4 regions of the Pseudoalteromonas sp. BSi20429 genome follow, and region 1 is predicted to be linked to each of the others. Evidence: predicted binding sites of a transcription regulator. Region 1 holds the regulator's gene; each other region holds the start of a gene.
The links. The regulator sigma-54, encoded in region 1, starts transcription at its own class of promoters, with help from an activator protein. The targets are predictions, from matches to a motif close to GTTGGCACGNNNNTNGNNT.
Positions count from the first base shown of each region.

Region 1 (3,196 bases):
GTGATAATAAACAATTATTAATTGCTACAGGTAGCCCTGCGCACTTTGAAGAAAAGCAATCAGATGGCACGACTATGAGCGCCAGTGCTGACGAAGTACGTTATGATGTATCTAAGCGTTTTTTAACGCTTGTTGGTAATGCACAAGTATCGCAAGCGGGACAAAAAATAAATGCTAAAAGCATTACCTACGATATAGAGCAGCAGCTAATCAGTGCCGAAAAAGATGAAAACTCAACTGACCGCGTTCACACAATTTTAGTGCCAATCGAGACTAAAAAAAGTAAAAAAAGCGACAAAGGTCAACCATGAGCACATTAAAAGCAGAGCTATTAGCAAAGAGCTATAAAGGCCGTGAAGTTGTAAAAAACGTCGGCCTTGAAGTCAAAGCTGGCAGTATTGTTGGCTTACTTGGCCCTAACGGCGCAGGTAAAACCACCACGTTTTATATGATAGTAGGACTTGTACCTAGCGACAAAGGTAAAATATCGATAGACGATAACGATATTACTCTTTTACCTATGCATAGTCGTGCTAGATTAGGCATTGGCTACTTACCGCAAGAGTCTTCAATATTCAGAAAGCTGACTGTTTATCAAAACTTAATGGCCATTTTAGAAACGCGCAAAGAGTTAAATAAACAAGCTAGAGAAGACACTCTCGATAAATTATTAGATGAATTTAGCATACAACACATTCGTGATAGCCAAGGTATGGCATTGTCAGGAGGCGAACGTCGTCGTGTTGAAATAGCACGTGCGCTGGCAGCAGATCCTAAATTTATATTACTGGATGAACCATTTGCAGGTGTTGACCCGATTTCGGTATTAGACATAAAGAAAATAATAGAACATCTTAAAAATCGTGGGATTGGTGTATTAATCACCGATCATAACGTAAGAGAAACCCTTGATGTTTGTGAAAAAGCCTACATTGTTTCTCATGGGGAGCTGATTGCATCAGGTACTCCAGAACACGTATTAAATGATAAAACAGTACGCGATGTTTACTTAGGCGAGCAATTTAGGCTGTAACATTTACGCCATGTCTTTAAGCATCTGCTAGTATTAATTATAACAACATAAAAGGATTGTTAGAGATACATGAGGCAATCACTACAGCTGCGCATGGGCCAGCAACTTACAATGACTCCACAGCTGCAACAAGCTATTCGTTTGTTGCAACTCAGTACATTGGATCTCCAGCAAGAAATACAAGAAGCTCTCGACAGCAACCCGCTATTAGAGGTTGAAGAAGCAGACTATTCAGAAGACGCTGCAGGTAAAAACGAGCAAAAAGCAGATACAGATGACATAACTGTTAGCGCATCTGCCGATGATGCTCCAAGCGAATACGAACAAGATAGTGGTGAAGCACTTGCAAAAGACACGCTAAGTGACGACATGGCTATGGATGTTAGTTGGGATGAGTACATGAGTGCCGCCCCAGCAGCATCATCGGGTCCGATGCCTGAAGACGAATCAATATACCAAGGCGCCTCTACTGAAACGCTCCATGAGTATTTAATGTGGCAGTTACAACTAACGCCATTTAGCCCTACAGACGAAGCTATTGCTATTGCGATTGTAGAAGCCGTCGATGATTCAGGTATTTTAACACTAAGCTGCGAAGAGATTTTAGAAAGCTTTAATCAAGAAAACGAAGATGATAACGAAGTCGAACTTGATGAAATTGAAGCTGTATTAAAACGCATCCAACTGTTTGATCCTGTTGGTATTGCTGCACGTAGTTTACAAGAGTGTTTGTGTATTCAGCTTAACCAGTTTGACAAAGAAACACCTTACATTAATGAAACAAAAATGATTTTAACCGAGCATATTGATTTATTAGCTGCTCGTGACTATCGTACATTAATGAAGAAAACTAAGCTCAAAGAAGAAGAGCTTAAAGAAGTAATGACATTAATACATACTCTTAGCCCTAAACCAGCAGATACTATTGTAAGAGAAGAATCTGAGTATGTTATTCCCGATGTGTCAGTTAAAAAAATTAAAGGCCGCTGGGTTGTTGAGTTAAACCCAGATAGCATGCCTAAAATTCGTGTTAATAGCCAATACGCTGCAATGTCTCGCACTGTAAAATCCAGTGGTGACAGCCAGTTTATTCGCTCGCATTTACAAGAAGCTAAATGGTTTATTAAAAGCTTAGAAAGTAGAAACGACACGCTATTAAAAGTAACAAATTGTATTGTTAAGCAACAACAAGGCTTTTTTGAACACGGTCCTGAAGCCATGAAACCAATGGTTTTAAATGATGTTGCTGAAATGGTAGAAATGCACGAATCAACAATTTCGCGCGTAACAACCCAAAAGTATATGCACACACCCCGTGGTATATTTGAGCTTAAATATTTTTTCTCAAGCCATGTAAGCACCGAAAACGGGGGTGAATGTTCATCTACAGCAATCCGTGCGCTTATCCGAAAATTAATCGCAGCAGAAAACTCAGCAAAACCATTGAGTGATAGCAAAATAGCGGATATATTGGCTGAGCAAGGAATTAAAGTAGCGAGACGTACAATCGCAAAATACCGCGAATCTCTGGCTATTCCACCGTCAAATCAGCGTAAAAGTTTGATTTAAGACGCAAAAAAAAGAGGGTAATGCTTATGCAACTAAACTTAACTGGTCGTCACGTAGAATTAACCGATTCACTAAGAGACTATATTAATACCAAATTTGCGAAGCTAGAAAGACACTCTGATCATATTAATAATGTTCATGTCATTCTCGATGTAGAAAAATTAAATCAAAAAGCAGAAGCCACCATACACGTAAGCGGTGCTGAGCTATTTGCCTCTACAGAACATCAAGATATGTATGCCGCCATTGACTCGTTGATCGACAAGCTCGATCGACAAGTAATTAAACACAAAGAGAAGCTTGCTCGACACTAATATGATGAAATTAAGCTCACTTATATGCCAGGACTGCAGCAAAGCTGCGGTCCTTTTTAATAGCAAAAAAAGAATTTTAGAGTTCATTAGCGAACTTGCTCACGACAAACTTCCGTATTTACCGCAACAAGATATTCTTAATGCTTTAATGAGCAGAGAAAAATTGGGTAGTACAGGTATAGGGCGTGGCATTGCCATTCCTCATGGAAGAATGAGCGGTGCAGAAGAGCCTTTGGCTTTAGTACTCGTTAGCGAAACTCCAATAAATTTTGATGCAATC
Region 1 covers NZ_BADV01000010.1:17,253-20,448, reverse strand. Annotated here, with positions in the region: gene lptA (lipopolysaccharide transport periplasmic protein LptA) at 1-311, shown strand, start outside; gene lptB (LPS export ABC transporter ATP-binding protein) at 308-1,033, shown strand; gene P20429_RS17605 (RNA polymerase factor sigma-54) at 1,103-2,602, shown strand; gene hpf (ribosome hibernation promoting factor) at 2,629-2,916, shown strand; gene ptsN (PTS IIA-like nitrogen regulatory protein PtsN) at 2,921-3,196, shown strand, end outside.

Region 2 (3,196 bases), on a different contig from region 1:
TGAGGAAATAGCAATACTAAAGGCCGCTTGTTGAGGCTGAGGTTGCTCGTCAAAAATGTCAGTATTTGTTGCAGGCATATTAAGATCTTGGCTGGTGAGCTTTACCTCTTGAGCCCCTTTATGAGGGGTGTCTGAGAACACTAATACGCCATTTTTATCTTTCCAAGCGTATATTTTTGTTTCACCGGCATAACCATAATTACTTAATCCTAAAGTAATTAATAGTAATAAAATCTTGTTATTCACTCTGCAGCCCTGCATTTTTATCGGTAACTTAACTTTAGTGGAGATTGACTAATTTTACCATTAAAAAAGCCCGCAAAGCGGGCTTGAGAACACACATATTTTTTACAGCTTAATTAACAGCTGTAGTACATTTCAAACTCAACTGGGTGAGTTGTCATGTTAAGCTTTTCAACTTCTTTAGACTTAAGTGAGATGTAAGCATCGATTAAGTCATCAGTGAATACGCCACCTTGAGTTAAGAATTCACGGTCTGCGCTAAGTGCAGATAGTGCTTCGTCAAGTGATGCTGCAACAGTTGGAATTTCTGCTGCTTCTTCAGCTGGTAAGTCGTATAAATCTTTATCCATAGCATCGCCAGGATGGATCTTGTTTTTGATACCATCAAGGCCAGCCATAAGCATTGCTGAGAAAGCAAGGTATGGGTTAGCAGTTGGATCCGGGAAGCGTACTTCAATACGACGACCTTTTTCAGATGGAACCACTGGGATACGGATTGATGCAGAACGGTTACGTGCAGAGTATGCAAGCATAACTGGTGCTTCAAAACCTGGTACTAAACGTTTGTACGAGTTAGTAGACGCATTTGCGAAAGCGTTAATTGCTTTAGCATGCTTGATGATGCCGCCAATGTAGTAAAGTGCATCTTCAGAAAGACCGCCGTACTTATCACCAGCAAAAAGGTTTACACCATCTTTAGCAAGTGACTGGTGACAATGCATACCAGAACCGTTATCACCAACAACTGGCTTAGGCATAAACGTTGCTGTTTTACCGTATAAGTGAGCCATGTTATGGATAACATATTTCATTTCTTGAATTTCATCCGCTTTTAATACCATTGTATTAAAGCGAGTAGCGATTTCGTTTTGACCTGCTGTTGCTACTTCGTGGTGATGTGCTTCTACTACTTGGCCCATTTCTTCTAGAACTAGACACGTAGCTGAACGCCAATCTTGGAAGTCATCAACTGGAGCAACTGGGAAGTAACCGCCTTTAACACCTGGACGATGACCAGTGTTGCCATCTGCATATTCTTTATCTGAGTTCCAAGCAGCTTGCTTAGAATCAATTTTGTACATAGAACCAGACATATCTGATTTGTATTTAACATCGTCAAATACGAAAAATTCTGGCTCAGGGCCAAATAAAACAGTGTCTGCAATGCCTGTAGAACGCATGTAATCTTCAGCACGCTTAGCAACAGAACGCGGGTCGCGCTCATAGCCTTGTAGTGTAGAAGGCTCTACTACGTCACAACGTAAAATTAATGTCGCTTCTTCAGTGAAAGGGTCTAGTTTGATTGACTCAGGAACTGGCATTAATACCATGTCTGATTCGTTTATGCCTTTCCAGCCTGCAATTGAAGAACCGTCGAACATCTTACCGTCTTCGAAAAAATCTTCATCAACTTGGTGATGAGGAATCGATACATGTTGTTCTTTACCCTTAGTGTCAGTAAAGCGTAAATCAATGAACTTGACGTCATTTTCTTTAATAAAATCTAAAACCGATTGTGACATGTGTCCTCCAACTATTGGGTTTTGTTATTGCTGCATAATTGCTTTGGTATTTACTAAGCTGATTTTGTGCCATTATTGTAACTGGCTGTTTATAAATTAAAAAAATATCATTGCATCAAAATGGAATATACAAACGCACCATATCGGTGCGTAAATATTCCATTTCGGTGCAAAATTTACAGAGCGTAATTTGTTGTTAATTTAATCAGCTGAAATTAGCATAACCTAAATGCAAAAGAGTAACAAAAAGATCGGAAAAATAGTCAAAAAGACTGTTTTTCAAAAAAATATTGAAATTTAATTCATATAATTGTCATATATAAAACAGATACTTAGTAAAAGTATTGAGAAAGTTTTAAAATATGTATTGGATAAACTTTCATCCATGTCATTAATGAGGGATAATATGCGCCCTTTTAAATCCTATGCTGGGACATCTCGCGAAAGCGTGGATGAGTGCGTAGATCTTGCAGGATCATTGAGAATTTAATTTCTCTGAGTAAATATATGAGCATCGAAAAGTTAAGAAATATAGCGATTATCGCGCACGTTGACCACGGTAAAACAACTCTGGTTGACAAACTACTTGAGCAATCAGGTACATTAGAAACACGCGGCGGTAACGAAGAGCGCGTGATGGACTCAAACGACATTGAGAAAGAACGTGGTATTACCATTTTGGCTAAAAACACAGCCATCTCTTGGAACGACTACCATATCAATATCGTAGATACTCCGGGACACGCCGATTTCGGTGGTGAAGTTGAACGCGTACTTTCGATGGCTGACTCAGTATTATTACTTGTTGATGCTCAAGAAGGTCCAATGCCACAAACGCGTTTCGTTACGCAAAAGGCATTCGCGCAAGGCTTAAAGCCAATCGTAGTTATCAATAAAATTGATAAGCCAGGTTCACGTCCTGATTGGGTTATGGATCAAATCTTTGATTTATTCGACAACCTTGGCGCAACTGACGAACAGTTAGACTTTAAAGTAATCTACGCTTCAGCTATCAACGGCTGGGCAACACTAGATTTAGACGAGCCATCAGACAACATGGAACCTATGTTCAAGATGATCGTTGACGAAGTATCACCACCGGATGCAGATCCTGAAGGTGACTTCCAAATGCAAATTTCTCAACTAGATTACAACTCTTATGTTGGTGTAGTTGGTATTGGTCGTATTAAACGTGGTTCTGTTGCTCCTAACCAACAAGTTACTATTATCAGTGCTGATGGCACTACACGTAATGGTAAAATTGGCGCAGTACAAAGCTACCTAGGTCTTGAACGTATCGAAACTGATAGAGCTTACGCTGGTAACATCGTAACTGTAACAGGTATTGGTGAGCTTAAGATTTCTGATACAGTTTGTTTCCCAGGAAACGTTGAAGCATTACCACCACTAAGTGTTGATGAGCCAACTGT
Region 2 covers NZ_BADV01000032.1:7,182-10,377, reverse strand. Annotated here, with positions in the region: gene P20429_RS12635 (DUF4124 domain-containing protein) at 1-246, opposite strand, end outside; gene glnA (glutamate--ammonia ligase) at 360-1,766, opposite strand; gene typA (translational GTPase TypA) at 2,274-3,196, shown strand, end outside.
Region 2: the regulator sigma-54 is predicted to act here: its motif matches at 1,822-1,840, upstream of glnA (glutamate--ammonia ligase).

Region 3 (3,196 bases), on a different contig from region 1:
CTACTTGGTTATCAACCATAGTGGTAAATTCAGTACGCTCACGTACGTAGCCTACGGTATTTACATTGGCAATATTTTTACTTGTCGTTTGCAATAGCTCCGAGCTTGCTCTAACCCCAGAACTGGCAATGTTTAATAAATTAAACGACATGTTACTCTACTCCTTGGCGGATCACGTTTGCCGCAATGTCTTTTAGCTGACTGCTATTGAGCACTTTTTTTATTTTGCTGGCATAATTTGGATCGGTTGCATAACCTGCTTTTTGTAATGAATCTAAAAAGTCATTTGGTTTTGCTGTATTTTGTAATGCTTCTTTGTAGCGTGGGTTTTGCGTTAAAAAATCAACGAAGTCGTTCACACTATCTTTAATTGAATCGTAGGCTCTAAAGCTGGCTTGTTTTTTAACGGGTGTGCCTTGTTCAAACTCAAGCGTTACTTTGCTTGCTTTATCGCCTTCCCAGCTTTTATCTGACTTAATATTAAATAAGTTATTTGAGCTGCCACCGTCACTTTTATTAATAATGTGTTTACCCCAACCGGTTTCAAGTGCCGCTTGTGCAACCATTACTGCAGGGTTTAAACCAATTTTTTGCGCTGCAGTTTTAGCGTGTTCCCACACTGAACTTACAAACTCTTCTGCATTTTTAAATGTTGGGCTATCGGTTTTAGGCTCTGCAGTATCGACTTTAGGCTCAGCAATATCGGCTTTAGTACTCTTAACGATAAGATCGGGTTGCTTATTTTTTTGCTCATGAGGAAGAGCAGATCCCACTTGCGTATCGCTGAAAATATCGTTAGTTGTTCTAAGCACCGAGCCTGGCATAAAGTTTTTAGACTCAGGCGATAACTGCTGAACAATTAAATCGGCAAGGCCTAACGAGCCATTTGATGAAAGCTCTGTTGAAAGTTGCTGATCGTGCATTTCTTCAAAAAACTTTACGCCACTTGAATTAAATGGACTGTCTTTGTCTTCAAATGCTTCGTTAGCTTTGCGCATTCCTTTGAGCAACATTTGCGTAAAAATAGCTTCAAATTGTGCGGCCGCTTTTTTGAGCGCAGCTTTAGAGGCATCAGTTGATGCATCGCCACTGGTTAAGGCTTCTTTACGAAGTGAATCTAAGTTGCCTAAATCAAAAAAGTTTTGTTTATCGAGGTGATTAGTTTCCATCGGCTTTTTGACACAAAATGAATAATGCAGTTAAAAATGCAAAAATTGAGCCACTACCGATAAAACGAGGAAGATAAAAATAATAAACTTAAGTTGCTGTAAATAAAAAGCCCTAATTTCAAAAATATAGGGCTTAAGTAATACGTTATTTATTGGCTTGGGTTATTTATATAACAACGAGCTGTCCGTTAATTGCGCCGGCTTCTTTTAGTGCTTCTAAAATAGCCATTAGGTCACCAGGCGCTGCGCCTACTTCGTTAATTGCGCGAACTAAATCGTCAAGGCTTACACCTGGATTAAATACAAAGGCGCGCGAGTCATCTTGATTTACATCAATAATGCTCTGCTGTGTGACAACAGTATCACCGTTTGCTAGCGGGTTTGGTTGTGACACATTTTGTTGCTCTGCAATTGTTACTGTTAAGCCACCGTGAGTTATAGCCGCAGGCTGAAGCTTAACGTTTTTGCCAATAACAATTGTACCGGTGCGCGAGTTAACTATAATTTTAGCGGCCATGTCAGCTGGTTTAAATTCTAAGTTTTCGAGTGTTGATAAGTACGATACACGCTGGGATGCATCGCGTGGTGCTATAACACGAATAGAAACAGAATCTATTGCTTGTGCGCTATTTGGGCCAACTAAGTCATTAATTGTTTTTTCTAGGCGTTTTGCCGTTGTAAAGTCTGGGCGGTTTAAGTTGAAGGTAATGTAATCACCTTGCATAAATGGGCTTTCTACTGCACGTTCGACTGTTGCACCATTAGGTATACGACCAACGGTAGGGGTATTAATTACAACCTTACTGCCATCAAGACCTTGTGCGCCTAAGCCACCGACAATTAAACTACCTTGTGCAATTGCATACACGTTACCATCTACACCTTTTAAAAAAGTTTGTAGTAAAGTACCGCCACGTAAGCTGCCTGCACTACCAATAGAAGAAACCGTTATATCTATTGTTTGCCCGGGTTTTCTAAATGCAGGTAATTCTGCATGTACAGCAACAGCGGCAACATTTTTAATTTTAGGACTTTGAGTTGAAGGTAGCGTAATACCAAAGCTGTTCAACATGCCTCTAAAACTTTGTTGTGTGTATGAGTTTTGCTCGCCGGTGCCCGGTAAACCAACCACTAAGCCATAACCGACTAATTGGTTAGAGCGTACACCTTCAACCATAGACACATCTTTTATGCGCTCAGCATTGGCAGTAAACTGCCAACCTAATAACACAACTAAACATAAAGCTTTAAGGCTATTCATGTTGTTACCCTCTAAAATGGAAACAGCGAACTGCTAAAGAAACGTGTAAGCCAACCAGGACTTTGCGCCTCTTGCGTTTGCCCTTTACCTGAGTATTGAATACGTGCATTAGCAATGCGGTTTGATTCAACCGTATTATCGGCGCTTACGTCTTGAGGGCGTACTAGCCCTTCTAAACGAATAAACTCTTCGCCGGTATTAAGCGTTAGCCATTTTTCGCCGCGAATAACTAAATTACCGTTAGGTAAAACGCGCATTACATTAACCGAAATATCGCCCACCAAGCTGTTTGACTGGTTAGATTTTGAATCACCCGTAAATGACGAATCACTACCAATACCAAACTGAATACTATCGCCACCTATATTTACTGGTAGGCCACCTAATCCAATCACTGGGTCTAAGCTTGCGTCAGTTTCTTTGTCTGTTTCTGTTTTAGCAGCTTTTGTTGCTTGAGTAGACTCTTGCAATTTAACCGTAATTATATCGCCAGTACGTAGCGCTTTTTTATCAGAATATAAGTCGTTTGATGTATGAGTATTAAACAATGAACCTGTGGCTACCAGCGGCTCTAAAATAGGCTCGGGGTACATAGGTGCGTAGTAAGGGTCATCCTGCACTACCTCACTATTTTGCGTAGACATACAGCCACTTAAAAATAATGTGCCCGCTGCAAATAAAATAATATTACGCATAATTCCCCCTACTTTATTAAAGCTGTTGATTGATATAACTCATCATTTCGTCAACGGCCGAAATTACTTTT
Region 3 covers NZ_BADV01000025.1:8,253-11,448, reverse strand. Annotated here, with positions in the region: gene flgK (flagellar hook-associated protein FlgK) at 1-151, opposite strand, end outside; gene flgJ (flagellar assembly peptidoglycan hydrolase FlgJ) at 153-1,169, opposite strand; gene P20429_RS13575 (flagellar basal body P-ring protein FlgI) at 1,336-2,430, opposite strand; gene flgH (flagellar basal body L-ring protein FlgH) at 2,442-3,125, opposite strand; gene flgG (flagellar basal-body rod protein FlgG) at 3,142-3,196, opposite strand, start outside.
Region 3: the regulator sigma-54 is predicted to act here: its motif matches at 1,206-1,224, upstream of flgJ (flagellar assembly peptidoglycan hydrolase FlgJ).

Region 4 (3,196 bases), on a different contig from region 1:
TATAATTTTTAGGTACAAAAAAACCACAATTAAGTGGTTTAAATTAAGTATGGTCCAGAGAGAGGGATAGATTTGCTTACATCCATGTAATCAATCGCTGCGCGACGCTTGCAGCGGCCCAAAATGTTCCAGACATTTTGTCGAACCCTGTCGAGGGTTCTCACCCTCCCAATTTAGTATCGGTGTTAAATTTTAGGCACAAAAAAACCACAATCAAGTGGTTTAAATTAAGTATGGTGGAGAGGGAGGGATTCGAACCCTCGATAGAGCTACAAACTCTATACTCCCTTAGCAGGGGAGCTCCTTCGGCCACTCGGACACCTCTCCAACGCATAACCGTTTGTATTGATGGAAGTAAAAAAACCACCAATTAAAATATGGTGGAGAGATAGGGATTTGAACCCTAGATGGGCTATAAACCCATGCCGGTTTTCAAGACCGGTGCATTCGACCACTCTGCCATCTCTCCGTGACGCAGAATAATACTTAGGTGATACCGCTGTGTAAATAGCAAAATGACTGTTTGCCTAAAAAACATACGTAAATGAGGTTTTTTTTGTAAATAAGGGGAAATTAAGGCAATTTTTAATAAAATAAATAGGTTGCAGCAAACAAGGGGGAGCTAAATAAGTGACTTCATTTAGTGGTTGAGTGTTCGCTGCACCGAAAAATAATCATGGTTGGGTGATTATTTATATTGAGCTGCGCCGCTAAGTGCTAGTCTTTTACCAATAGTGTTAAGTTTAGCTAACATTCTTGCTTTACGGTTAGTTGGTTTGACTGCTACTTGAGCTGCTGCTGTTTGATTTAATGTGTTAATTGGTTTCATTATTTTGCTCCGGGTTGTATATGTTGAAATCGCGTGCATTTTGCACGTTGTTTGATTAAAAAGACAACGATAAAAAATTGAGCCTGACGGATTAGTTAAACTAATCCTTATTTATTTTATTAACGTGCGGTTCAGTGTTTTTTATTATGTTTTTTGCATAAATAGTTAAAATAAAATCGGCGTCATTCTCACCAATGCTGGTATTTTTGTGTGTTTTTATTTATTTATATGCATTTTACACAACCTTTTTTGACTAGTTATTCAGATTAAAAAAACTCAATTAAACTCTTTTTTATTCGTTCTTAAATACATTGTTGGAAACAAAAGCTTGTCACTACTAATAATTATTAAACCAAGTACAAAAAAACAGAATGAAAAATCACTAATGTGGCTTAAAAGCATCTGTAAAAAACGCAGTTTTTCTTATTGTATGTTTACTACAACAGGAAACTTTAACAATGACTGCGCTCAAATAAGGTTGCTACTGAGTAAATTTACCAAAGTAGTTGTACTTGGCGGAGACGGTACATTGAGCTTGGCGGTTAATGCGTTAATAGGGAGTAGCTGTACGTTAGCATTATTGCCTTGCGGTACAGGTAATGATTTCTCGAGAGGGTTTAGTTGCAAAGAAGATGATTGGCGAAAGGCATTATTTAATACACTGACAGCAATTGATGTAGGAAAAATTAATAGTCGCTATTTTATTAATACTGCAGGGGTAGGGTTTGATGCTCATGTAGTTAAAGCGATTAATGCTAAAGCTAGTTTTTCATCTTTTGATTACAGTTGGACGAGCATTAAAGAGCTATTTTATTATCAAGCTCAGCAGTTACAAGGTACGTTTAATAACGATGTTAGGCAGTATAAAAATTTAATTACCGTATTTGCTAATCATAAGTACTTTGGTGGTGGTCTAGAAATAGCGCCAAAAGCAGATTTAACTGATGGGCTGCTTGAGTGTTATCAAATGCGATCGGGTGGGCTTTTTTATAATGTAATAAGCTTTATGAAGTTATTTTTTAAGCGCCATCAGCATATAAAAAACCTTAACTACAGTCGCTTAAATACAGCTTCCATAAAAACTGAAGGGTTATTGATTGAAGCAGATGGTGAACTGGTAGGTAAAACTCCTGCCGTTATTAGTGTACATGGGCAGGCTTTACTTTTTCATATGCCAATAAAAAAGCGCCTACAGTAGGGTAGGCGCTTTTACGTTAGTTGCGTTAATAACGCGTCTAACTGGGGACGGAGCCACTTTTAGCCATTGCTCTATTAGCTAAAAAGGCGTTAATTCGTTTTGTTGGGGTAAGCACAATGGCGTTACCTAATAGCACTAGGCTAAATCCTGCAAAGGTATTTGCGTGCCATTCAAAGCCTTCAAAAAAGCTACTCAGTGTTACTGCCACTAGTGGGAATAAAACAATAACGTAGCTGGCTTTTTCAGGGCCTATATTTCTAAGTAGAGCAAAGTAGCAACCAAAAGCGATTACAGTGCCAAATATTGATAGATAAAGTAGTGATAACCAGTAACTTGGTGGAGCGTTTAAACTAAATTGCACATCGTTCATTAATACATATAAAGCCAAGCCTATAGCGCTGTATAACATACCCCATGCATTGCCTTGCAATACACCAATTTGTTTACGAGAATTACGAACGCTTACCATATTTCCTAATGAAGCCACAAAGGTGCCACCGAGGGCAAGTAGTAACCCGACCAACGCACCGTTACTCAAGTCGAACTGCTGTAACTGTGGCCAAAACAGACACGTAATACCTAATACAGCGAGTACAGCACCTGTATAAATTCGTTTTGAGATTGGCTTACCAAAAAATAACCGAGTATTGACTATGTTCATAACCAGCAGCATTGAAAAGGCAATAGAGGTCATGGCTGAGGTAAGGTGATTTTGTGCCCAGTAAAGCATTAAATAATTTAATCCAAAATTACAAATGGCTAATAAAACAAAAAAGCCATGATCCAGTAACTTAAATCGCATGTCGGGTTTTTTGTACGCTACATATAACCACATTAAAAGCGCTGCAATAGCAAAGCGATAAAATAACGATAACTCTACCGCAATATCACCTAACTGAAACTCTATGGCTAACCAAGTTGAGCCCCAAATTAAAACAGTTGTAATGTATAGCGCTGCACTTTTCATGGTTAGTCTCCAAAGCCCGATTGAATGGCTATTTTAAGACCTATCTGTATACTTACCATATACAGAAAAGTAAAAATGTAACCTATACAGATTTGGTGTGTGATGATAAGACAAAAAAATAGCCAAGGGCATGAGTTTTTATATCAGCAAGTTATTCAGTTGATTAGAGATATGAGCGCTCAACAAGTTTTACTCCCCGGCG
Region 4 covers NZ_BADV01000004.1:23,376-26,571, forward strand. Annotated here, with positions in the region: tRNA gene P20429_RS18935 (tRNA-Ser) at 235-327, opposite strand; tRNA gene P20429_RS18930 (tRNA-Ser) at 379-469, opposite strand; gene P20429_RS20670 (hypothetical protein) at 689-829, opposite strand; gene P20429_RS18925 (diacylglycerol kinase family protein) at 1,158-2,027, shown strand; gene P20429_RS18920 (DMT family transporter) at 2,065-2,994, opposite strand; gene P20429_RS18915 (PLP-dependent aminotransferase family protein) at 3,097-3,196, shown strand, end outside.
Region 4: the regulator sigma-54 is predicted to act here: its motif matches at 868-886, upstream of P20429_RS18925 (diacylglycerol kinase family protein).